DNA from 3 places in the Pseudomonas sp. FW300-N1A1 genome. Region 3 is predicted to be linked to each of the others. Evidence: predicted binding sites of a transcription regulator. Region 3 holds the regulator's gene; each other region holds the start of a gene.
What was found. The regulator sigma-54, encoded in region 3, starts transcription at its own class of promoters, with help from an activator protein. The targets are predictions, from matches to a motif close to ANTGGCATNNANNTTGCTNT.
Positions count from the first base shown of each region.

Region 1: flgB (flagellar basal body rod protein FlgB) is a predicted target of sigma-54. The motif match lies at 1,790-1,809, and genes of this name have one in related genera.
Region 2: glnA (glutamate--ammonia ligase) is a predicted target of sigma-54. The motif match lies at 2,491-2,510, and genes of this name have one in related genera.

Region 1 covers NZ_JBYTBK010000042.1:21,366-29,465, reverse strand. The annotation lists gene AC3WQN_RS21915 (chemotaxis protein CheV) at 1-517, shown strand, start outside; gene cheR (protein-glutamate O-methyltransferase CheR) at 563-1,390, shown strand; gene flgB (flagellar basal body rod protein FlgB) at 1,851-2,258, shown strand; gene flgC (flagellar basal body rod protein FlgC) at 2,262-2,705, shown strand; gene flgD (flagellar hook assembly protein FlgD) at 2,721-3,446, shown strand; gene flgE (flagellar hook protein FlgE) at 3,477-4,829, shown strand; gene AC3WQN_RS21885 (M48 family metalloprotease) at 5,128-6,561, opposite strand; gene AC3WQN_RS21880 (sulfurtransferase TusA family protein) at 6,659-6,898, shown strand; gene AC3WQN_RS21875 (AI-2E family transporter) at 6,931-8,001, shown strand.
Region 2 covers NZ_JBYTBK010000009.1:44,998-53,097, forward strand. The annotation lists gene AC3WQN_RS08980 (DUF4124 domain-containing protein) at 278-784, opposite strand; gene glnA (glutamate--ammonia ligase) at 987-2,393, opposite strand; gene thiI (tRNA uracil 4-sulfurtransferase ThiI) at 2,725-4,179, shown strand; gene typA (translational GTPase TypA) at 4,319-6,139, shown strand; gene AC3WQN_RS09000 (YkgJ family cysteine cluster protein) at 6,361-6,795, opposite strand; gene AC3WQN_RS09005 (glycogen/starch/alpha-glucan phosphorylase) at 7,012-8,100, shown strand, end outside.
Region 3 covers NZ_JBYTBK010000051.1:20,971-29,070, forward strand. The annotation lists gene lptC (LPS export ABC transporter periplasmic protein LptC) at 1-460, shown strand, start outside; gene lptA (lipopolysaccharide transport periplasmic protein LptA) at 447-995, shown strand; gene lptB (LPS export ABC transporter ATP-binding protein) at 996-1,721, shown strand; gene AC3WQN_RS23295 (RNA polymerase factor sigma-54) at 1,904-3,397, shown strand; gene hpf (ribosome hibernation-promoting factor, HPF/YfiA family) at 3,504-3,812, shown strand; gene ptsN (PTS IIA-like nitrogen regulatory protein PtsN) at 3,825-4,289, shown strand; gene rapZ (RNase adapter RapZ) at 4,292-5,149, shown strand; gene AC3WQN_RS23315 (HPr family phosphocarrier protein) at 5,165-5,437, shown strand; gene AC3WQN_RS23320 (ZIP family metal transporter) at 5,570-6,463, opposite strand; gene AC3WQN_RS23325 (superoxide dismutase) at 6,495-7,106, opposite strand; gene AC3WQN_RS23330 (DUF2753 family protein) at 7,108-7,545, opposite strand; gene AC3WQN_RS23335 (class II fumarate hydratase) at 7,573-8,100, opposite strand, start outside.

The sequences.
Region 1 (8,100 bases), on a different contig from region 3:
CGACAATCAGTTAGTCGAAATCATCGACGTGGAGAAGGTGCTGGCGGAAGTGGCGCCCACACCGGAGGCGATTTCCGTCGGCGTGGTGGATGTCGAGACTCAGCACAAGGCGTTGTCCTTGCGAGTGCTGACGGTCGATGACTCGTCGGTGGCGCGCAAGCAGGTTTCGCGTTGCCTGCAGACGGTGGGGGTCGAGGTGGTCGCGTTGAACGACGGTCGCCAGGCGCTGGATTACCTGCGCAAGCTGGTCGAGGAAGGCAAGAAGCCGGAAGAAGAGTTTCTGATGATGATTTCCGACATCGAAATGCCTGAAATGGACGGCTACACCCTCACGGCCGAGATACGCAACGACCCTCGCATGCAAAAGCTTCATATCATCCTGCATACTTCGTTGTCGGGTGTGTTCAATCAGGCGATGGTCAAGAAAGTCGGTGCCGATGACTTCCTGGCCAAATTTCGTCCTGATGACCTGGCATCCCGGGTAGTCGACCGGATCAAAGCAGCAGACATCAGCTAGGGGGCTTTGCCCTTGGCGGTCAACACGATTTAAGAGGCGGCATCATTGTCTACGGGTAATTTGGATTTTGAACAGTTCCGGGTCTTCCTGGAAAAAGCCTGTGGCATTTTGCTCGGTGAGAACAAGCAGTACCTGGTGTCGAGCCGTCTTAACAAGCTGATGGAACAGCAAGGCATCAAGTCCCTGGGAGAACTGGTCCAGCGTATTCAGGGCCAGCCACGCAGTGGCCTGCGCGAAATGGTCGTGGACGCGATGACCACCAACGAAACCCTCTGGTTTCGTGACACCTATCCGTTTGAAGTCTTGAAGAACAAAGTCCTGCCCGAGGCGATCAAGGCCAGTCCCGGCCAGCGTCTACGGATCTGGTCGGCCGCCTGTTCGTCGGGGCAGGAACCGTACTCGTTGTCGATGTCGATCGATGAGTTCGAACGCTTCAACATGGGCCAGTTGCGGATGGGGGTGCAGATTGTTGCCACCGATCTGTCCGGCACCATGCTGAACAACTGCAAGACCGGCGAGTACGACAGCCTGGCCATTGGCCGCGGGCTGTCGCCAGAGCGACTGCAGCGCTACTTCGATCCGAAAGGGCCGGGGCGCTGGGCGGTCAAGGCGCCGATCAAGAGCCGGGTGGAGTTTCGCTCGTTCAATCTGCTCGACAGCTACGCCAGCCTGGGCAAGTTCGACATCGTGTTCTGCCGCAACGTATTGATCTACTTCTCCGCCGAAGTGAAGAAGGACATCCTGTTGCGCATTCACAGCACGCTCAAGCCGGGGGGCTACCTGTTCCTGGGGGCCTCCGAGGCACTGAACGGTTTGCCGGATCACTACCAGATGGTCCAGTGCAGTCCGGGGATCATCTACCAGGCCAAGTGATGGTCGGGTGACAAAAATAGCGGGAGCCCTCGGGGCTAATTCCGATCAGTTAAGCCAAAGACCAGCCGAACATAGTACCCGTGGCGAGGGAGCTTGCTCCCGCTGGGCTGCGTAGCAGCCTCAAAACAGGGCCGCTTTGCGCCCCAGCGGGAGCAAGCTCCCTCGCCACGGGTTTCGTGTTCGGCTTTATTTCTCTTAACTGACCGGCATTAGCCCTTGGGGCTCCCGTTTTTTTGCCCTACACAGGCTTCTGGACGGTCGCGCACTCAGGGTGTGCTGTTGAGGCATTGCGCTGTTCCGGGCGGCAGAAAAGCGGCAGGTGGCGGAAATCGGTTGCCGCTTTTCTGGCATTGCCACGTTGCCGCCGCTGGCAAAGCCCCTGTTTACGGGGTTTTGCCAGCTGGCACGGGGCTTGCTAAGTACCTGATACGAAAAATCAGGTCACCCAAAGGTTTCCGACATGAGCATTAGCTTCGATAAAGCGCTCGGTATCCACCAGCAAGCCCTGGGCTTCCGCGCCCAGCGTGCCGAAGTGCTGGCCAACAACATTGCCAACGCCGACACCCCGAACTACAAGGCTCGGGACCTGGACTTCTCGGCCGTCCTGGCCGCCGAGAACGACAAGCACAAGAACGGCACCTTTGCCTTGAACATGACCAACAGCCGTCATATCGAAGCGCAAGGCCTGAGCAGTGGTGACGAGACGTTGCTGTACCGCACGCCGATGCAACCGTCGATTGACCAGAACACCGTGGACGCGCAGCTGGAGCAATCCAACTACGCCGAGAACTCGGTGAACTTCCAGGCCAGCTTCACGCTGCTCAACAGCAAATTCAAAGGGCTGATCTCGGCCCTGCGCGGAGAGTAATCCATGTCCCTATCCAGTGTTTTCAATATTGCCGGTAGTGGCATGAGTGCCCAGACCACTCGCTTGAACACCGTGGCCAGTAACATCGCCAACGCCGAGACCGTCTCCTCGAGCATCGACCAGACCTACCGTGCCCGGCATCCGGTGTTCGCCACCATGTTCCAGGGCGGCCAGTCGGGCGGCAGCGACTCGTTGTTCCAGAATCAGGAGGCCGCGGGCCAGGGCGTTCAGGTGCTGGGTGTGGTCGAAGACCAAAGCAACCTGGAAGCCCGCTACGAGCCGAATCATCCGGCGGCTGACGCCAAGGGTTATGTGTTCTACCCCAACGTCAACGTGGTCGAAGAAATGGCCGACATGATTTCCGCCAGCCGTTCGTTCCAGACCAATGCGGAAATGATGAACACCGCCAAAACCATGATGCAGAAAGTCCTGACCCTCGGTCAGTGATAAGGGGCAACTCAGATGAGTGTTACCGATACCACAAGCGGCCTGAGCCTCAAGGATATTCTTGCCAATTCCTCGAAGAAGACGGCCACCACCAGCAATGATGGCCTGGCGGCCGCCACCAACAGCACGACCGGCAAAAACGAGCTGGGCAAGGATGCCTTCCTGCAATTGCTGGTGACCCAGCTCAAGAACCAGAATCCGCTGGATCCGCAGGACAACAGCGCATTCGTGGCGCAGTTGGCCCAGTTCAGCAGCCTGGAAGGCATCACCACGCTGAACGAGTCGGTGAACAACATTTCCAGTGCCTTCGGTTCCTCGCAAGCCTTGCAGGCGTCGTCGCTGGTGGGGCGCTCGGTCATTGTTCAGACCGGCTCGGCCTATGTCGACACCAGCAAGAGCATGACCGGCTCGGTGATCGTGCCGGCTTCGGTGGCGTCGTCCACGGTGACCATCACCGACAAGGACGGCAAGGCGGTGAAAACCATCGACCTGGGTAGCCAGCCGCAGGGTAATGCCAGCTTCGTCTGGGACGGCACCAATACGGCGGGCGAAAAAGTCGAGCCGGGTACCTACAGCTTCAAGGCCAGTGCACCGATCGACGACAAGCCTGTCGACCTGATCACTTACCTGCCTGCGACAGTCAACAGCGTGACCGTGAGCCAGACCGGCGGCGAGATGATGTTGAACCTCGCCAACATGGGCACCATCGCACTGTCCAAAGTACAAACTATTGGTCTATAGCGCCGGCTAACGCGGCACAAGGAGTGGAATATGGGTTTTAACGTCGGCCTCAGCGGCCTCTCTGCAGCCAACAAGCAGCTGGACGTTACCGGCAACAACATCGCCAACGTCGGCACCACCGGTTTCAAGTCCTCGCGCGCGGAATTCGAAGACGTCTACTCGGCGACCAAGCTGGGTACCGGCAGCAAGAGCATTGGCAATGGTGTGCGCCTGGGCAACGTTTCCCAGCAATTCAGCCAGGGTGACGTGAGCAACACCGGCAACGTGCTGGACATGGCCATCCAGGGTTCGGGGTTCTTCGTGCTCAACGACAGCGGCTCGCTGACCTACACCCGTGCCGGTACCTTCAGGGTCGACAAGGACGGCTTCGTCACCAACAGCGCCGGTACCGCGCGCCTGCAAGGCTATGGCGTCGATGCCAATGGCAAGATCGTCAACGGTGTACTCAGCGACCTGAGAATCGACCAGTCGAACCTGGCGCCGAAAACCACCAGCACCATTTCCTCCAGTATCAACCTGAACTCGAGCAAGCCGAACATCGATCCGGCCGTGACACCGTTCGACCCGAACAAGCTCGAAACCTATACCGAGATGTTCAGCACACCGATCTATGACAGCCAGGGCAACCAGCACACCATGAACCAGTATGTGGTCAAGACCGGTGCCAATGCCTGGCAGACCTACACCCTGGTGGAGGGTCGTAACCCTGACGGTGGCGCCTATGTACCCGCCGGTACTGGTACGCCACCCGTGACGCCGGGCAATCAGGAGCCGATGACCATGAACTTCGGTTCGGACGGCAAGCTGCTGAGTATCGTCCCGCCAACCTCTGGCAGCCCTTACACGGTGAGCGGCACCTCGATCGTCATGGGCGCGGGTGTCTGGACCCCCGGCACCGTCACCGACGGTGTGTGGGCGGCGAACGGGGCGGTGGGTAACGCCACCGGTATCAGCAACGACCTGACCAAGACCACCCAGTTCAACTCCGAGACGGTACGCAACCTGCCAACCCAGGACGGTTACGCCACGGGCCAGATAACCAACCTGAGCATCGACGGCACCGGCACGCTGTTCGCCAACTTCAGCAACAGCAAGTCCAAGGCCATCGGTCAGGTCTCCCTGGCCAGCTTCAACAACGAGCAGGGCCTGCAGCCGGTAGGCGGTTCGGGCTGGAAGGAAACCTACGCGTCTGGTTTCGCCGCCTACGATACCGCTGAAACCGGTACCCTGGGCTCGGTGGTGTCCAACTCGCTGGAGGAGTCCAACGTCAACCTGACCAATGAGCTGGTGGACCTGATCAAGGGCCAGAGCAACTACCAGGCGAACGCCAAGACCATCTCGACCCAGAGCACCATCATGCAGACCATCATTCAGATGGCCTGATGCCGAAGGGCTGACCGCGCAACCGAAAAAGCCCCTCGTCGAGGCAATGTTGTTCAGTTAGGAAGCGCTTGAAGCGAGTGAGGGCCCCGTGGCGAGCGAGCTTGCTCGCGCTGGGGCGCGAAGTGCCCCCAACAAAGCGACTGCGGTCTTCCAGACCGAACTCGGCGATCGTTTTTGGGGCTGCTGTGCAGCCCAGCGCGAGCAAGCTCGCTCGCCACGGGGGCTGTATTGAGCAACTCCATCCTTAACTGAACTGCATTGCCCTATCGAGGGGCTTTTTCATTGGGGTCGCGAAGGGTCAGCCCATCATGTCCTTGATCAAGCGCTCTTGCTCCATCAGCTCGCGCTGACGGGCATCGATACGTGACGACAGCGGGAAGTTGCTGCCAGCCTTACGCTTGGCGAAGTCCAGCTGCTGGATGGCCTGGCGGTAGTCGCCCACCAGTGCGAAGTACTCGGCGCGCGCCTGGTGCAGGCCGATGATGTTGCCGGACTGGCCACGGGTTTCGGCCACCATGTACCAGATGTCAGGATCGTCCGGCCGGGTCTTGAGCAGGGCTTCCAGGGCTTTTTCGGCGTCGGCGGGGCGGTTCTGCTTGAGCAGCAGGTCGACACGTACCTGGTTCAGCGGATAGTTGCCGGGGAATTGCGCCAGCATCCGGTCGACCCGCGCCTGCGCATCTGCCAGGCGATTGTTGGTCATGTCGAGATCGATCTGGGCCAGGTTGTAGATGATTTCGTTGGGGGCCTTGGCCAGCAACGGCTTGAGACTCTCGCGTGCGTCGCTCAGCTGTCCTCCCTTGATCTGGGCGATCGCCAGGCCGTAGCGCGCCACGTCGTTTTTAGGGTTGTCATCGAGCTGGGCGCGAAAGCGCTTGGCGCCAAGGCCTGGGGTTTCCTCGTAAATCAGCTGCACGCGTGCGCGAATCAGTTGGTACGTCAGGCTGTTTTCCTTGCCGCCCAGTGGCGCCTGGTCTGCGCGGTTGCGGGTGTCGGCGATCCGCGACTCGGTCACCGGGTGAGTCAGCAGGAATTCCGGCGGCCTGGCATCGAAGCGGTACTGACGCATCAAGCGCTCGAACATGGTGGGCATCGAACGTGGGTCGTAACCGGCTTTTTCCAGGTTGATGATGCCGATGCGGTCGGCTTCCTGCTCGTTCTGCCGGGAGAAGCGTCGTTGTTCCTGGATGGCGGCGGCCTGGGTGCCGGCAATCGCGGCGATACCGGCGTCACCGCCACCGGCTGCGGCGACGATGATCCCGGCGAGCAGGGCGGCCATCATCGGCACTTGCATGCGCTGCTGGGCTTCAACGCCGCGGGCAAAGTGGCGTTGCGACAAGTGAGCCAATTCGTGGGCCATGACCGAGGCGTATTCGCCTTCGGTCTGGGCGTTGAGAAACAGACCGCCGTTGACCCCGACAATCCCGCCGGGAGCGGCGAAGGCGTTGAGCTGCGGGCTGTTGATCAGAATGAACTCCAGCCGCCGGTCGTTGAGCTGGCTGGTTTCCACCAGGCGGTAGACACTGGTTTCAACGTAGTTTTTCAGCTGCGGATCATTGAGTTGCGAAACCTGGCTGCGCAACATGGCCAACCAGGCACGACCCAGATCGTGCTCTTGTTGTGGCGATACGATGGCAGAACTGGCGTCGCCAAGTGACGGCAAGTCGTCGGCGAAGCCTGGCGAGGCGAGCAGGCAAGCGAGCGTCAGCAGCGTGGGGCGCAGAAAAGTCATGCACAAAGCCTTAGTCGACAAAGACCTTACTGTAGCCGGACACTTGCGCTGCGACCAGATATTCTAGGCAACTCAATCACCTATCCGGAGTGAAGCAATGACCGACGCTGTAGAGCATGATGCCGAGCTGGACGCCAGCGGACTCAATTGCCCGTTGCCGTTGCTCAAGGCCAAGATGGCGCTCAACGGGCTGGCCAGCGGTGCGGTGCTCAAGGTGATTGCCACCGACGCCGGCTCGCAGCGGGACTTTCGCACCTTTGCCCGTTTGGCCGGTCATACGCTGCTGCGTGAAGAAGACGAGGCCGGCGTTTATCGCTACTGGCTGAAAAAAGCCTGATGATTGAGGGCGCTTACTGATAGGGATCGTTAATGTTCAAAGTGCTTCGCGACTGGGTCCAGCGCTACTTCTCCGATGAAGAAGCGGTGGTGCTCGCCGTTCTGCTGGTCCTGGCCTTCACCGCCGTCCTGACCCTGGGCGGCATGCTGGCCCCGGTACTGGCGGGGATGGTGCTGGCCTACCTGATGCAGGGGCTGGTGAGCACCCTTGAGCGCCTGCGCCTGCCGGGTGGCGTGGCGGTGGGGCTGGTGTTCGCGTTGTTCATGGGGCTGTTGCTGGTGTTCATGGTCGTAGCGGTGCCGCTGCTCTGGCATCAACTCATTACCTTGTTCAACGAACTGCCCGGCATGCTCGTCAAATGGCAGTCGCTGCTGCTGTTGCTGCCCGAGCGCTATCCGCACCTGGTGTCGGATGAGCAGGTGTTGCGCGCCATCGAGGTGGCTCGCAGCGAGATCGGCAAGTTCGGTCAGTGGGCATTGACGTTCTCGCTGTCCAGCCTGCCGCTGCTGGTCAACATCATGATCTACCTGGTGCTGGTGCCGATCCTGGTGTTCTTCTTCCTCAAGGACCGGGTGATGATCGGGCAGTGGGTGCGCGGTTATCTGCCGCGAGAGCGTGCGCTGATTACCCGGGTCGGCCAGGAAATGAACCGGCAGATCGCCAACTACATTCGCGGCAAGGTCATGGAAATGGCCATCTGCGGCGGGGTGACCTACATCGGGTTCATCGCGCTGGGTCTCAACTATTCCGCCTTGTTGGCGCTGCTGGTCGGCGTGTCAGTGGTGGTGCCCTATGTCGGCGCGGTGGTGGTGACGGTGCCGGTCATGCTGATTGCCTTGTTCCAGTGGGGCTGGAGCGATCAGTTCATCTACCTGATGGCGGTCTACGGGATCATCCAGACCCTGGATGGCAACGTGCTGGTGCCGTTGCTGTTCTCGGAGGCGGTAAACCTGCACCCGGTGGCGATCATCTGCGCAGTGCTGCTGTTTGGCGGGCTGTGGGGATTCTGGGGGGTGTTCTTCGCGATCCCGCTGGCGACCCTGTTCAAGGCCGTGCTGGATGCGTGGCCGCGCAAGGAACCGGTGGTATCGCCGTTGCTTTGACCGGCAGTGGGCTGCTCGGTGAACCCGCAGGCCTCATCGCGAGCAAGCCCGCTCCCACAGGAACTGCGCGAATCCTGTGGGAGCGGGCCGGGCGGCGCT
Region 2 (8,100 bases), on a different contig from region 3:
CCGGATTGCGCGCGCGAATAAATCGCTGATGCGAGGAAAATGCAAAAACCAAACCAAGGCTCCGAAAAGAAGCAACAAACCCCTGAAACGGGCGTTTTAAGTTCGGTTGCGTGGCGCTATGCCAGCTTTGCCGGGTATTTTCGAACCAAAATGGGTTGTCATGTGACAAGAGTGCAACCAATCGCACCAATATAGTGCGTAAACCTGGATGACGTCAGAAGAAAGAAGATTTTGGTTTTTTCTTCGAGGCGGTTACGGATCGCCGCCTGTCAGAGCGTCAGGGTTTGCGCGCCCGCTGCAGGCTGAAGGTGATCGCGGGGCTCTGTTGCACCGGGGTGTCTCCCGCCAGTACCTGAACGGCGAGGCTGTGCTCGCCACGGTCGATGTTGACCAGTTGCAGGCGCGGTACGTTGCTCGGTTGACCATAGGGCTGGCCGTCCAGCAACAGGCGCAGTCGATGGGCTTCCTGCAGGCGCGGTTCAATCCGCACATCAACGGTGAAGGTGCCGTTGTTGGCGCGAAGGGCTTCGTGCGTGGGCAGGCCGGTCAGTTCCAGTGTCGAGTACGCGCGGGTGTTCTCGGTGCGCGGGGCTGCTTGCACGGTGGTGGGTGATGTCGGGAGCGAAAGGGTGTTCATGGGCGCAGGTTCAATCACCTGGCTTTCCACGCCATCGGGTGGCCGACTGCTGTAGGCGGTGTTGCCGTGAGCGTCGGTGTACACATGGATCTGTGCAGTGGCGGGCAGGGCGATCAGCAGCAACATCAACAGAGAACCGCGAGACATAAGGTCAACCAATGCGCAGGTGTTGGTTCGCAGCATAAGGCAGGCCGGGTGGCTGGCCCAAGTCGCGAAAGGGTTGCACATGGTTTCCCGGCGTTTCTCGATACAACAGGCGCTCTATCAAGGTGCCTGGATTGAGCCCACAAAAAAGGCCTCCCGAAGGAGGCCTCTTTAGGGGCACGCTGCTTGCGCAGGCGCTACTGGATCAGCAGCTGTAGTACAGCTCGTATTCCAGTGGGTGTACGAAGGTACGAACCTTGATTTCTTCTTCGCTTTTCAGGGCGATGTAAGCGTCGATGAAGTCGTCGCTGAAAACGCCGCCTTTGGTCAGGAACGCACGACCTTTGTCCAGCTCTTCCAGGGCTTCTTTCAGGCTGCCGCAAACTTGTGGGATCTCTTTGGCCTCTTCAGGCGGCAGGTCATACAGGTTTTTGTCAGCAGCGTCGCCAGGGTGGATCTTGTTCTGGATGCCGTCCAGGCCAGCCATCAGCAGTGCAGCGAAGCCCAGGTACGGGTTGGCTGCTGGATCCGGGAAGCGGGCTTCGATACGGCGAGCGCGAGGGCTGGACACGTAAGGAATACGGATCGAAGCGGAACGGTTACGAGCCGAGTAGGCCAGCATGACCGGCGCTTCGAAGCCTGGGACCAGACGCTTGTAGGAGTTGGTCGACGGGTTGGTGAAGCCGTTCAGGGCCTTACCGTGCTTGATGATGCCGCCGATGAAGTACAGGGCGGTGTCGGACAGGCCGGCATAGCCTTCGCCTGCGAAGGTGTTCTTGCCATCTTTGGCGATGGACAGGTGAACGTGCATGCCCGAACCGTTGTCGCCGTACAGAGGCTTAGGCATGAAGGTCGCGGTGCGGCCGTATGCATCAGCAACGTTGTGTACGCAGTACTTCAGGGTCTGGACTTCGTCAGCCTTGGCAACCAGGGTGTTGAACTTCACGCCGATTTCGTTCTGGCCGGCAGTCGCCACTTCGTGGTGGTGAACTTCGATGACCAGGCCCATCTCTTCCATGGCGTTGCACATGGAGGTACGGATTTCGTGGTCGTGGTCGAACGGCGGAACAGGGAAGTAGCCGCCTTTGACGCCTGGACGGTGGCCTTTGTTGCCGCCTTCCACGTCCTGGTCGGACATCCACGAACCTTGCTCGGAGAAGATCTTGAACATCGAGCCGGAGATGTCGGACTTGAACTTCACTTCGTCGAAGATGAAGAATTCTGGCTCTGGACCAACAAATACGGTGTCGCCGATACCGGTCGACTTCAGGTATTCCTCGGCGCGCTTGGCGATCGCACGTGGGTCGCGGTCGTAGCCTTGCATGGTCGAAGGCTCGATCACGTCGCAGACCAGGATCAGGGTCGGCTCTTCGGTGAACGGGTCGAGGACGGCAGTGGTGTCGTCCGGCATCAGAATCATGTCGGAGGCTTCGATGCCTTTCCAGCCGGCGATGGAGGAACCGTCGAACATTTTGCCTTCTTCGAAGAAAGCATCATCCAGCGCATCGCGAGCCGGCATGGTCACGTGGTGCTGAGTGCCTTTGGTATCCGTGAAGCGCAGATCAATCCATTTGACGTCATGATCTTTGATGAGTTGAACCGACTTCGACATAGTGTCCTCCGGGTGGCTTCGGGCTTAGTAATGGATAGCCCTTGGAATGTGGGTGATGCCGGCGCGAATACTCTGCCAAGGCAACCTGCCTCACAAGGGAGCAAATTGCATGCCAGTGCCCCGACTTGGGTTTTCTGCCCCAATATCACGCTTATAAAGGCGCAAATCGCTGAAATACGAAAAATAGCGCCCTCTAATGTAGCGCCATCTGCCGTAAATGACCCGTTTTGGTGCATCGAAAACCTTCTGCATATTAACTGGTTAAACCTTGAGCAATTTCCGCTATAATCCGCGCCCCCCTTTTTCGGCTGGCCGTGCGCGCGCTGTTTTCATGAAACTAATCGTAAAAGTCTTCCCCGAGATCACCATCAAAAGCCGCCCGGTACGGATGCGTTTCATCCGTCAGTTGGCCAAGAACATCCGTGCCGTGCTCCGCGATCTGGACCCGGCTGTGGTGGTGAACGGTGTGTGGGACAATCTCGAGCTGGAAACGCACGTCACCGACCCCAAAGCCTTGAAGGACATGACTGAGCGCCTGAGCTGCATGCCGGGTATCGCGCATTTCCTGCAGGTCGACGAGTACCCGCTGGGCGACTTCGACGACGTCGTCGCCAAGTGCAAGCAGCACTTCGGCGAGGCGCTGACCGGGAAGATTTTTTCGGTGCGCTGCAAGCGTGCCGGCAAGCACGAATTCAGTTCGATGGACGTCGAGAAATACGTCGGCAGCCAGCTGCGTCGTCAGTGCGGCGCCGCCGGGATTTCCCTGAAAGAGCCGCAAATCGAAGTCCGCATCGAAATTCGCGACAAACGGTTGTTCGTGATTCACAACCAGCACAACGGCATCGGCGGTTATCCGTTGGGCGCGCTGGAACAGACCCTGGTACTGATGTCCGGCGGTTTCGATTCCACTGTCGCGGCCTACCAGATCATGCGTCGCGGGCTGATGGCGCACTTCTGCTTCTTCAACCTCGGTGGGCGTGCCCACGAGTTGGGCGTGATGGAAGTCGCGCACTTCATCTGGAAGAAGTACGGCAGCTCCCAGCGCGTGTTATTTGTCAGTGTGCCGTTCGAGGAAGTGCTGGGAGAAATTCTCGGTAAAGTCGATAACAGTCATATGGGCGTAGTATTGAAGCGTATGATGTTACGCGCTGCGTCCCGAATCGCGGATCGACTGGACATCGAGGCGCTGGTCACCGGTGAGGCGATTTCCCAGGTTTCCAGCCAGACGCTGCCGAACCTGTCGGTGATCGACTGCGTGACCGACAAGCTGGTATTGCGCCCGCTGATCGCCAGTCACAAGCAGGACATCATCGATCTGGCCAACGAAATCGGCACCGCCGACTTCGCCAAGCACATGCCGGAGTACTGCGGGGTCATCTCGGTGAACCCCAAGACCCACGCCAAGCGTCCGCGCGTGGAGCATGAAGAGACAGAATTCGATATGGCCGTGCTCGAGCGTGCGCTCGAGAACGCCAAACTGGTGCCGATCGATCGGGTGATCGACGAGTTGGGCCAGGACTTGCAGATTGAAGAAGTCAGCGAAGCGCTGGCCGGTCAGATCGTCATCGATATCCGTCACCCGGATGCCGCTGAAGACGACCCGCTGGAATTGGCTGGCGTCGAGGTACAAACGATGCCGTTTTATGCACTGAACGCTCGTTTCAAGGAACTGGACCCTACTCGCCAGTACCTGCTGTATTGCGACAAAGGCGTGATGAGTCGCCTGCATGCCCACCATTTGCTCAGTGAGGGGCATGCCAATGTGCGCGTTTATCGACCGAGCTAAGAGCCCGGGGCTGTATGCCTGTGGCCTGCGTCACCGGCCCCCCGACTCTGCCGTCAAGCTGTAACGGCAAGGCCTGACTCTACTGTAAATCGCTGCCAAGACTTGTCAGCACACCGAATCCTCTGATCGAGATACACAAGTGATCGAAAATCTACGCAACATCGCCATCATTGCTCACGTTGACCATGGTAAAACCACCCTGGTAGACAAACTCTTGCGTCAATCCGGCACCCTGGAGCGCAACGAGCTCAACGACGAGCGCGTGATGGACTCCAACGACCAGGAGAAAGAGCGCGGTATTACCATTCTGGCGAAAAACACCGCCATCAACTGGAACGGCTACCACATCAACATCGTGGACACCCCGGGCCACGCCGACTTCGGCGGCGAAGTTGAACGCGTAATGTCGATGGTTGACTCCGTTCTGCTGCTGGTTGACGCTCAAGACGGCCCTATGCCGCAAACCCGTTTCGTGACCAAGAAGGCTTTCGAAGCCGGCCTGCGTCCAATCGTGGTCATCAACAAGGTTGACCGTCCAGGCGCGCGTCCGGACTGGGTTCTGGACCAGATCTTCGACCTGTTCGACAACCTGGGTGCTACCGAAGAACAGCTGGACTTCAAAGTCGTCTACGCCTCGGCCCTGAACGGTATTGCTGGTCTTGAACACACCAACATGGCTGAAGACATGACTCCGCTGTACCAGTCGATCATCGACGACGTACCTGCGCCGAAAGTCGACCGCGATGGCCCGTTCCAGATGCAAATCTCGGCACTGGACTACAACAGCTTCCTGGGTGTTATCGGCGTTGGCCGTATCGCTCGTGGTCGCGTCAAGCCGAACACCCAGGTTGTGGCGATCGACGCCGACGGCAAGCGCCGTAACGGTCGTATCCTGAAGCTGATGGGTCACCACGGTCTGCACCGCATCGACGTTGAAGAAGCAGCTGCCGGCGACATCGTCTGCATCAGCGGCTTCGACCAGCTGTTCATCTCCGACACTCTGTGCGACCCACTGAACGTCGAAGCGATGAAGCCGCTGACCGTTGACGAGCCAACCGTTTCGATGACCTTCCAGGTTAACGACTCGCCGTTCTGCGGCCGTGAAGGCAAGTTCGTCACCAGCCGTAACATCAAGGAACGTCTGGACAAAGAGCTGCTGTACAACGTTGCACTGCGCGTTGAAGAAGGCGACTCGGCTGACAAGTTCAAGGTCTCCGGCCGTGGTGAGCTGCACCTCTCGGTACTGATCGAAACCATGCGTCGCGAAGGCTTCGAAATGGGTGTTGGTCGTCCTGAAGTGATCATCCGCATGGTTGATGGCGTCAAGCACGAACCGTACGAAAACGTGACCATCGACCTGCCGGAAGAATCCCAGGGCGCGATCATGGAGCAAATGGGCCTGCGTAAGGGCGACCTGACCAACATGGTTCCGGATGGCAAGGGCCGTGTGCGCCTTGAGTACAACATCCCGGCTCGTGGCTTGATCGGTTTCCGTAACGAGTTCCTGACCCTGACCTCCGGTGGCGGCATCCTGACCTCGATCTTCGACCGTTACGACGTAATGAAGTCCGGCGACATGTCCGGCCGTCAGAACGGTGTACTGGTGTCGGTAGCGACCGGTAAGGCGCTGACCTACTCGCTGGAGACCCTGCAGGCGCGTGGCAAGCTGTTCGTTGAACACGGCCAGGACATCTACGAAGGTCAAATCGTTGGCTTGAACAGCCGCGACAACGACCTGGGTGTGAACCCGACTAAAGGCAAGAAGCTCGACAACATGCGTGCTTCGGGTAAAGACGAAACCATCGCACTGGTTCCGCCTGTCAAGTTCACTCTGGAGCAAGCTCTGGAGTTCGTACAAGAAGACGAACTGTGTGAAGTGACTCCTAAGTCCATCCGTCTTCGCAAGAAGATCCTGGGCGAAAGCGAGCGTACCCGCGCTGCGAAGAAGTCCGGTAACTAAGTCATTTAGTTAGCTGACAAAAAAACGCCCCCGACCTTGCGGTCGGGGGCGTTTTTGTTCGTCTGGGGTTTGTGCGATGTCTGTGGCGAGCGAGCTTGCTCGCGCTGGGCTGCGTAGCGGCCCCAGGATATTTGCAGCTAACGTCGATTTTGTGAGTGCTGCGCACTCAAGCGGGAGCAAGCTCCCTCGCCACAGGTAACAGGCTTCGGATCAAACCCCGATCAGAACTTATCGAGTGTCCGTAGCTTGGTCTCGCGTACCACTTCCTTTGGCTTGTACGCGCAATACCCCGGCCGCGGGCCGATTTTCGGGTGGTTGCGGCAAGTATCCGGGCGCTTGTCATAAATAGTGCAGAAACGGCTCTTACGATCCAGGTACAGGCAATCGTTGTTGCTCATGCGCTGGAGCGTGAAGATTTCCGACTTCTGGTTGTAACGCTCGACGATCCCTTCCTTTTGCAGGCGCTTGGCGATGTTCTTCGGCGGATCGCCGCGTTCGAACTCATCAACGATGCCGATGCGGATCAGATCCTTGATCTTGACCTCGACCGGCAGCGTGCAGCAGCTGGACACGCAGCCGCCGCACATATGGCTGGAGTATTTCTGCCAGGTCTCGAGACGGTCGAGTTCCGCGGCGGCGATCAGTTGAGGCTTCATCAGGTTTCCAAGGGGTAGCGTTGTATCCGGGCGCGGGATCATACGGGATTGGTGGTTTTTTGAACAACTTTTTCAAGGTTCCGGCACGGCCCCTGCATCCTTTTGCCCCTGAACCGCTCAATTCAGGTCATTGCGTAAAACACCCGAACCAGCGCCTGCGCCGTTTGTCAGACCGTCTAGGCTCAGTCAATTCCATGCTCGCCCGAGGTCCTATCGATGACTCAAGAACCACTTGTTCGCGAAGCTGAGGTGGCCGCATTCCGCGAAGCCGTCCTGACCAAACTCACTTATGCAGTGGGCAAGGACCCGGATCACGCCTTCGACCATGACTGGTTCGAAGCCATCGCCCTGGCGGCGCGTGATCACATGGTCGAGCACTGGATGGATCACACGCGCCAGATCTACCGCAAGGGCCAGAAGCGGGTGTACTACCTCTCGCTGGAGTTCCTGATCGGTCGCCTGCTCTACGACAGCCTGAGCAACCTCGGCTTGCTCGACGTTGCCCGCGAAGCCCTGACCGAGCTGGGCGTGGACCTGGAGCGCATTCGGCTGCTGGAGCCGGACGCGGCGCTGGGCAATGGAGGTCTCGGTCGTCTGGCGGCGTGTTTCATGGAAAGCATGTCGACCCTCGGTATCGCCGGCCACGGCTACGGTATTCGCTACGAGCATGGATTGTTTCGCCAGGCGATTGTCGACGGCTGGCAGCAGGAGCAGACCGAGCATTGGCTGGATTTCGGCAACCCTTGGGAGTTCGAGCGGCCAGAGGTGATCTACCCGATCGGTTTTGGCGGCAGCGTCGCCACCGTTGTCGATGCCAACGGCAAGAGCAAGCAGATCTGGTCGCCTGTGGAGACCGTGCGGGCGGTGGCGTATGACACGCCAGTGGTCGGCTGGCGCGGGGCGAGCGTCAACACCTTGCGCCTGTGGCGGGCGCGGGCCATGGAAGAATTGCACCTGGAGCGCTTCAATGCCGGCGACCACCTGGGGGCCGTGGCTGAAGTGGCTCGCGCCGAAAGCATCTCCCGGGTGCTTTACCCGGCCGACAGCACCGAAGCGGGGCAGGAACTGCGCCTACGCCAGGAATACTTCTTCGTCGCCGCGTCCCTGCAGGACCTGCTGCGCCGCCATCGCAACATGCACACCTCGGTGCTGACCCTGGCGGATCATGCGGCGATCCAGCTCAACGACACCCACCCCTCGATTGCCGTGGCCGAACTGATGCGTCAACTGGTCGATGTGTATGACGTGGCGTGGGAGGCGGCCTGGCAGATCACCGTCGACACCTTGTCCTACACCAACCACACG
Region 3 (8,100 bases):
GGTGGTCAACGAGAGCGAGATCGACTTCTATGCAACCAACGCCCATAGCGTGCAGTACCTGCCCGACGGCAAGTTGCAGTACGAAATGACCTCCGACAAGGTCGAGCACGTCAAGGCCAGCGATGTGACACTGGTGACCAAGCCGGACCTGCAGCTGTATCGCGGCACCGAGTTTCCCTGGCACGTCCAGAGTGAGCGTGGCGAGGTCAACCCTGGCGGCACCGAAGTCGAACTGATCGACTCGGTACGCATTGCGCGCACCGACGCAAAGGACCGCGCGATGATCATTACCAGCAGCCGCATGACCGTATTCCCGCAGCAGCAATATGCGCAGACCCAGCAAGCCGTTAGAATCGACGGTGCTGGCGGTGTATCGACGGGGACCGGCATGAAAGCGTATTTGAAAGAAAGCAGGATACACCTGCTATCGAACGTAAGAGGACAGTATGAGGCTCGTTAAAACCCTCCCTATTTTGCTCAGTCTGGGCGCAGCACTGGGAAGCGTGAGCGCCTGGGCTCTGCCGAACGATAGAGATCAACCTATCCGCATTCAGGCCGACGACGCACAGCTGGACGACAAGAACGGCATCGCCACTTACAAAGGTGACGTGATCATCACCCAGGGCACGATGAAGGTCACCGGCAACACCGTGACTATCACTCGCACAGCGGCTGGCGATATCGACGTCGTGACCTCGGTGGGCAACCTGGCCTACTTCGAGCAGATGCAAACCGCGGGCGACACCAAGCCTGTCCAGGGTTATGGGGTGACTATCCAGTACCACGCTTCGCAAGACCGCGTCGTGCTGATCGATCGCGCCAAAGTCGTCGACAAGGATGGCAACATCACCCAAGGCGAGAAAATCGTCTACGACACCAACAAAAAGCTCGCCAGCGCCGGTCGCGCGACGGGCAGCAAGGTCACCGAACAACGCCCGCGCATCGACATGGTGATTCAGCCTAAAAAGAAAACCGACGAGCAAAAGGCCCCTTAAATGGCAACTCTGAAAGCCCAGCATCTGGCCAAGAGCTACAAGAGTCGCCAGGTCGTGCGTGACGTCAGCCTGTCGATCGACAGCGGCCAGATTGTTGGCCTGCTAGGCCCGAATGGCGCCGGCAAGACCACCTGTTTCTACATGATCGTGGGCCTGGTCCAGGCCGACCAGGGACGCGTGCTGATCGATGACCTGGACGTCAGCCACCAACCCATGCACGGGCGTGCACGGGCGGGCATCGGCTATCTTCCGCAAGAAGCGTCGATCTTCCGCAAACTGTCGGTCGCCGACAACATCATGGCCATTCTCGAAACCCGCAAGGAACTCGACAACGCCGGTCGGCGCAAGGAGCTGGAAAGCCTGCTTCAGGAATTCCACATCAACCACATTCGTGAAAACCTGGGCATGAGCCTTTCCGGCGGTGAACGTCGCCGCGTGGAAATCGCACGCGCGCTGGCCACGGCACCGAAGTTCATCCTGCTCGACGAACCCTTCGCCGGCGTGGACCCTATTTCGGTAGGTGACATCAAGCAGATCATTCACCACCTCAAGGCCAAGGGCATTGGCGTACTGATCACGGACCACAACGTCCGCGAAACCCTGGACATCTGCGAAACGGCCTACATCGTCAACGACGGCCAACTGATCGCCGAAGGCGACGCTGAAACCATCCTGGCCAACGAGCTGGTCAAGGAAGTGTATCTGGGCCATGAGTTCCGCCTCTAGGCGCCGAGGCGCCTGGAGAGTTGCCGGGGCGTAATGTCAATGCGGTCGTGAATGTTTTTATTGTCTCAACGCTCTAGGCAAACACTTCAGTTTCAGGCATATAATTTGCTTATGTTTGGCGCTTCGGCGCCCTGTAGTGGATGGCGCATGTGCGCCGGCGAATAAGGTGTTAAGCCCCAGCCATGAAACCATCGCTAGTCTTGAGAATGGGCCAGCAGCTGACGATGACACCGCAGCTGCAACAGGCCATCCGCCTGCTCCAATTGTCGACCCTGGACCTGCAACAGGAAATCCAGGAAGCATTGGAGTCCAATCCAATGCTCGAACGTCAGGAAGACGGCGACGACTTCGATAACGCCGATCCAATGGCGGACAACATCGAGCAGAAACCCAACACCGAGATCCAGGAACCCTCCTACCAGGAAACCGCCCCCACGGTGGATAACCTTGAAGAGGGTGAATGGAACGAGCGCATTCCCAACGAACTCCCCGTCGACACCGCCTGGGAAGACGTTTACCAGACCAGCGCCAGCAGCCTGCCCAGCAACGATGACGACGAGTGGGACTTCACCACCCGCACATCGGCTGGCGAGAGCCTGCAGAGCCACCTGCTCTGGCAATTGAACCTGGCGCCGATGTCCGACACCGACCGCCTGATCGCCGTCACGCTGATCGACTGCATCAACAATCAGGGCTACCTGGACGAAACCCTCGAAGAAATTCTCGAGGCCTTCGACCCGGAACTGGACATCGAACTGGACGAAATCGAAGCCGTCCTGCACCGCATCCAGCAATTCGAGCCTGCCGGCATCGGCGCCCGCAACCTGGGCGAATGCCTGCTGCTGCAATTGCGCCAGTTGCCGGCCAAGACCCCGTGGCTGGCCGAAGCCAAACGCCTGGTCACCGACTACATCGACCTGCTTGGCAGCCGCGACTACAGTCAGTTGATGCGCCGCATGAAGCTCAAGGAAGACGAGCTGCGCCAGGTCATCGAGTTGGTGCAGAGCCTCAATCCGCGCCCTGGCTCGCAAATCGAGTCCAGCGAAGCCGAGTACGTGGTGCCCGACGTCATCGTACGCAAGGACAACGAACGCTGGCTGGTGGAGCTCAACCAGGAATCGGTGCCACGCCTGCGCGTCAATCCACAGTACGCCGGCTTCGTCCGCCGTGCCGACACCAGCGCCGACAACACCTTCATGCGCAATCAGTTGCAGGAAGCCCGCTGGTTCATCAAGAGCCTGCAAAGCCGCAACGAAACCCTGATGAAAGTGGCCACCCAGATCGTCGAGCACCAGCGCGGCTTTCTCGAGTATGGCGACGAGGCGATGAAACCGCTGGTCCTGCACGACATCGCAGAAGCCGTTGGCATGCACGAGTCGACCATTTCACGGGTGACCACACAAAAATTCATGCATACCCCGCGCGGTATTTATGAACTGAAATATTTTTTCTCCAGTCACGTCAGCACCTCCGAGGGCGGTGAATGCTCGTCCACAGCGATTCGCGCGATCATCAAAAAACTGGTTGCCGCGGAAAATCAGAAAAAGCCGTTGAGTGACAGCAAGATCGCTGGTTTACTGGAGGCACAAGGCATTCAGGTAGCCCGTCGTACCGTCGCCAAGTACCGCGAGTCCCTCGGGATCGCGCCTTCGAGCGAACGCAAGCGATTGATGTAACGGGCCAGGCCACCGCGTTCCAGGGTGTATTCGATTTTTCGGAAACATCCTAGTGGCAGGCAACTCAGCCTGCCGCCTTATGCACTGGCAACGAAGGAGAAGCTGTATGCAAGTCAACATCAGTGGACACCAACTGGAAGTGACCGAACCTCTGCGCACCTACATCGGCGAAAAACTCGACCGATTGGAGCGGCATTTCGACAAGATCACCAACGTGCAGGTCACGATGAATGTCGAGAAGCTGTTGCAGAAAATCGAAGCCACGCTGCATATCCCCGGCGGAGAAGTGGTTGCCAATGCCGAGCATACGGACATGTATGCCGCCATCGACCTGCTGACCGACAAGCTGGATCGCCAACTCAAAAAGCATAAGGAAAAGACCCAGAGCCTCCTCCAGGGCGCGACCGGTCGTTAACACCCCCAACCCATGATCCGACTTGAAAGCATCCTGACCCCCGGCCGTTCCCTGGTGAACGTGCCGGGCGGCAGTAAAAAACGTGCCCTTGAACAGATAGCCAACCTGATCGCCCGGGAAGTCCCGGAGCTGGAGATGCAGGATGTCTTCGAGAGCCTGATTGCCCGTGAAAAACTCGGCTCGACCGGTTTTGGCAACGGCATCGCCATTCCCCATTGCCGCCTCAAAGGTTGCGAGTCGCCCATCAGCGCCTTGATGCACCTGGACGCGCCTATTGATTTCGACGCCATCGACGGCGCGCCGGTCGACCTGCTGTTCGTCCTGCTGGTCCCCCAAGCCGCCACCGATGCGCACCTGGAACTGCTACGCCAGATCGCCAGCATGCTCGACCGCAAGGAAGTCCGCGATCGCCTGCGCAGCGCCACCAGCAGCGAAGCCTTGTATCAGGTTGTCCTGGACGAGCAAAACGGTCACTAACCATGCGCCTGATCATCGTCAGCGGCCGATCCGGCTCCGGTAAAAGCACAGCCCTCGATGTACTGGAGGACAACGGCTATTACTGCATCGATAACCTGCCAGCCGGGCTGCTACCGGAATTGGCCGAGAACGCCCTGATCCACAACGAATTGACCCAGCCACTGGTGGCGGTGTCCATCGACGCGCGTAACCTGCCGAGCCACTTGACGCGCTTCCCCGAGTTGCTGGAAGAAGTCCGCGCCCGGCACATAAAATGCGACGTGCTGTTTCTGGACGCCGACGAAGAGACCCTGCTCAAGCGCTTCTCGGAAACCCGCCGTCGCCATCCGCTGAGCAGCGCCAACCGCTCGCTGGCCGAAGCCATTCAGGATGAGACCACCCTGCTGGGGCCGATAGCCGACCTGGCGGACCTCAAGGTCAATACGACCAACCTGAACCTCTACCAGCTTCGCGACACCATCAAGCTGCGCCTGCTGAACCAGCCGGAGCCAGGCACCGCGTTCCTGGTGGAGTCTTTCGGGTTCAAGCGTGGCATGCCAGTCGATGCCGACCTGGTATTCGATGTGCGCTGCCTGCCCAACCCTTACTGGAAGCCGGAACTGCGCGCCCAATCCGGGCTGGACCAACCGGTTGCCGAGTACCTGGCTGCCCAGCCGGATGTTGAAGAAATGTTCCAGGACATTTCCAGCTACCTGCTCAAGTGGCTACCCCGCTTTGCGGCGAGTAATCGCGCCTACGTCACCATTGCCATTGGCTGTACCGGTGGGCATCACCGCTCCGTCTACCTGACCGAGCGCCTGGGTCAACTCCTGCAAAAAACCTTGAAGAACGTCCAGGTTCGCCACCGCGACCTTAGCTAAAGGATTCACTCCGCGATGCCTGCTCTGGAAATTGAAATCATCAACAAACTGGGCCTGCATGCCCGCGCCTCCGCTAAGTTCGTGGGTGTTGCAGGTCAGTATCCCTGCCAGATCAAGGCTGGCCGCAGCCCCGAAAGCATGGTCGATGGTAAAAGCATCATGGCAATGATGATGCTGGCGGCCGGCAAAGGCACCAGAATCCACCTGAAGACCGAAGGTGAGCAAGAGCAGGAAGCACTGGACGCGCTGGTGACATTGATCAACAACTTCTTCGACGAAGGCGAGTAAGCGCACACCTCTTTGGTGAACAAGCTTGTGTGGCGAGGGAGCGTGCTCCCGCTGGGCCGGGCTGGCGCTCCAGTGCGCAGCGCCCCTGGAACCCTCCCGCGACGTGTGACAGGTGCAGCGCCTCTACGCCATTCAGCCCAACGCCGTATCCATCACCATCATCAGACAGAACCCGACCAGCAGCCCCAGGCTGGCCAGCTTGTCGTGACCGTTGCGACGCGATTCGGGGATGACCTCGTGAGTCACCACCAACAGCATCGCGCCTGCCGCCAGCGCCAAGCCCAGCGGCAAGATGACTTCGGCCAGACTCACCAGCCAGGCGCACAGCAACGCAAAAACCGGCTCGACCAGGCCTGATGCGGCGCCGATCAGGAATGCCCTGGCCCGTGACATCCCGGCCCCGGCCAATACCAAGGCAATCACCAGCCCTTCCGGCACGTCCTGCAGCGCGATGCCCATGGCGAGGCTATCGGCATCCGCCATGCCGCCACCGGCCGAGACACCCACTGCCATGCCTTCAGGGATGTTGTGAGCAATGATTGCAAACACGAACAGCCAGATACGCGGAGGGATGACCGGGTGCTCCAGGGTGCCAACCAGCATCTGCGGCGTTGCACCGGACATCTTGCGGTCCACCACGAACAGTCCGAACGCCCCCAGCATGATGCCGAGACAGATCAGGCCGCTGGACGCCCAGGGTGACAGTCCCAGGCTTTCAGCCGCCGCGATACCGGGCACGATCAGCGAAAACGCCGTGGCGGCCAACATGACCCCAGCGCCAAAACCCAGCAAAGTATCACTGAGCGCCACCGGCATCCGGCGGATGACCAGTACCGGCACCGCCCCCAAGGCCGTACCCAGCGCACAGATAGCCCCGCCTTGCAGCGCCCGCATCAACTTTGGCTCAAGGTTCAGCCACGCCAGGCCGTGGGCAACCAGCAAGGTAAAGCCCGCCAACAACAAGAGCGACCCCACTGCATAACGAAACATTCGCCCACTGCTGATCGTCAGTATTTCAGTGCCCATAGTCGGCCTTAGTTCTTTTTGTTGTCAGGACTCAAACCAGCGCTGCCTGGTAGCGCCGGGCAACTTCCGGCCAATGGATTACGTTATAGAACGCATTGATGTATTCAGGGCGACGGTTCTGATAGCGCAGGTAATAGGCGTGTTCCCAGACATCCAGGCCGAGAATCGGCGTATTGCCGCTCATCAACGGGCTGTCCTGGTTACCGCTGCTTTCTACCACCAGGGTCTTGCGCGGGGTCACGCTCAACCACGCCCAACCGCTGCCAAAACGCGTCAGCGCAGCCTTGGTAAAAGCATCCTTGAAGCTGTCGAAACCACCCAACTGCCCGTCGATGGCCCTGGCCAGCTCGCCTTCTGGCTTGCCGCCGCCATTGGGCACCATGACCGCCCAGAACAGTGAATGGTTAGCGTGCCCGCCGCCTTGGTTGACCACGGCGGCACGAAGTTTTTCCGGCAACTGCGCAACGCCGGCCACCAGGCGCTCCACCGGCCACTCGGCAAATTCAGTGCCTTCAACGGCTGCATTGAGGTTGTTGATGTAGGTCTGATGGTGCTTGGTGTAATGGATTTCCATGGTTTGCGCATCGATATGCGGTTCCAGGGCATCGTAGGCGTATGGCAGGGCCGGCAAGGTAAAAGCCATTTCAATGAACTCCATGATGAGCGCGCGCCTTGGTCGGCTGCGCAGCGGTATCGATATGCAGCAAGCGGTGGGTGCGCGGGTATTCACCGTGCTCGCTGATGAAATTGAGCAACTCGACGTAGGTCTTGCTGCTTTGGCGTAGCGCGGCTTCGCGCAGGGCGGGCAGCAGACGCGAGTCCTGCATGGTCTGTAATAGCCGTTGATGGATGGCGCACAAGTACTCGGCGCTCTCCTCCGGCTGGTTCAGACGTAAATGCAGATCTGCGAGGTTGTGATGGGAAATCACGCAGGCAGCGACCGCTTCATCGGCATCCGGCCACCGCTCGTACAACACCTGGGCCAATGCCAGCGCCTGCAGATAGTGCTCGCGGGCATCCACCAACTCGCCCAGCATGAAGCAGCGGTTGGCCCTTTCGATCGTGCGTTTCCAGTGCTCCATGGTGAGTCTCCAAAGCGTTAGCGGTGATTACACGCCGCCTGCGGTGAGCTTCTCGGGATTGAGCAACTCTTCGAGTTGGCGGAGCGTGAGGTCCGTGTGTTCAAGCGCCACATCGATCACCGGGCGACCTTGCTGGTAAGCGGTCTTGGCAATTTCAGCGGCCTTCTGGTAGCCAATGATCGGATTGAGCGCCGTGACCAGGATCGGATTGCGCGACAGCGCTTCCTTGAGCTTGGCCTCGTTGACCTTGAAACTGGCAATGGCCTTGTCAGCGAGCAGGCGACTGGAATTGGCCAGCAGTTCAATGCTGCTCAACAGGTTCTGGGCAATGATCGGCAGCATGACGTTCAGCTCGAAGTTGCCCGACTGGCCCGCCACTGTGATGACCGTGTCATTGCCGATCACTTGGGCGGCGACCATCGCCGTCGCCTCTGGAATCACCGGATTGACCTTGCCCGGCATGATCGACGATCCCGGCTGCAAGCCTTCCAGTTCGATTTCTCCCAGGCCTGCCAAGGGGCCAGAGTTCATCCAGCGCAGGTCATTGGCGATTTT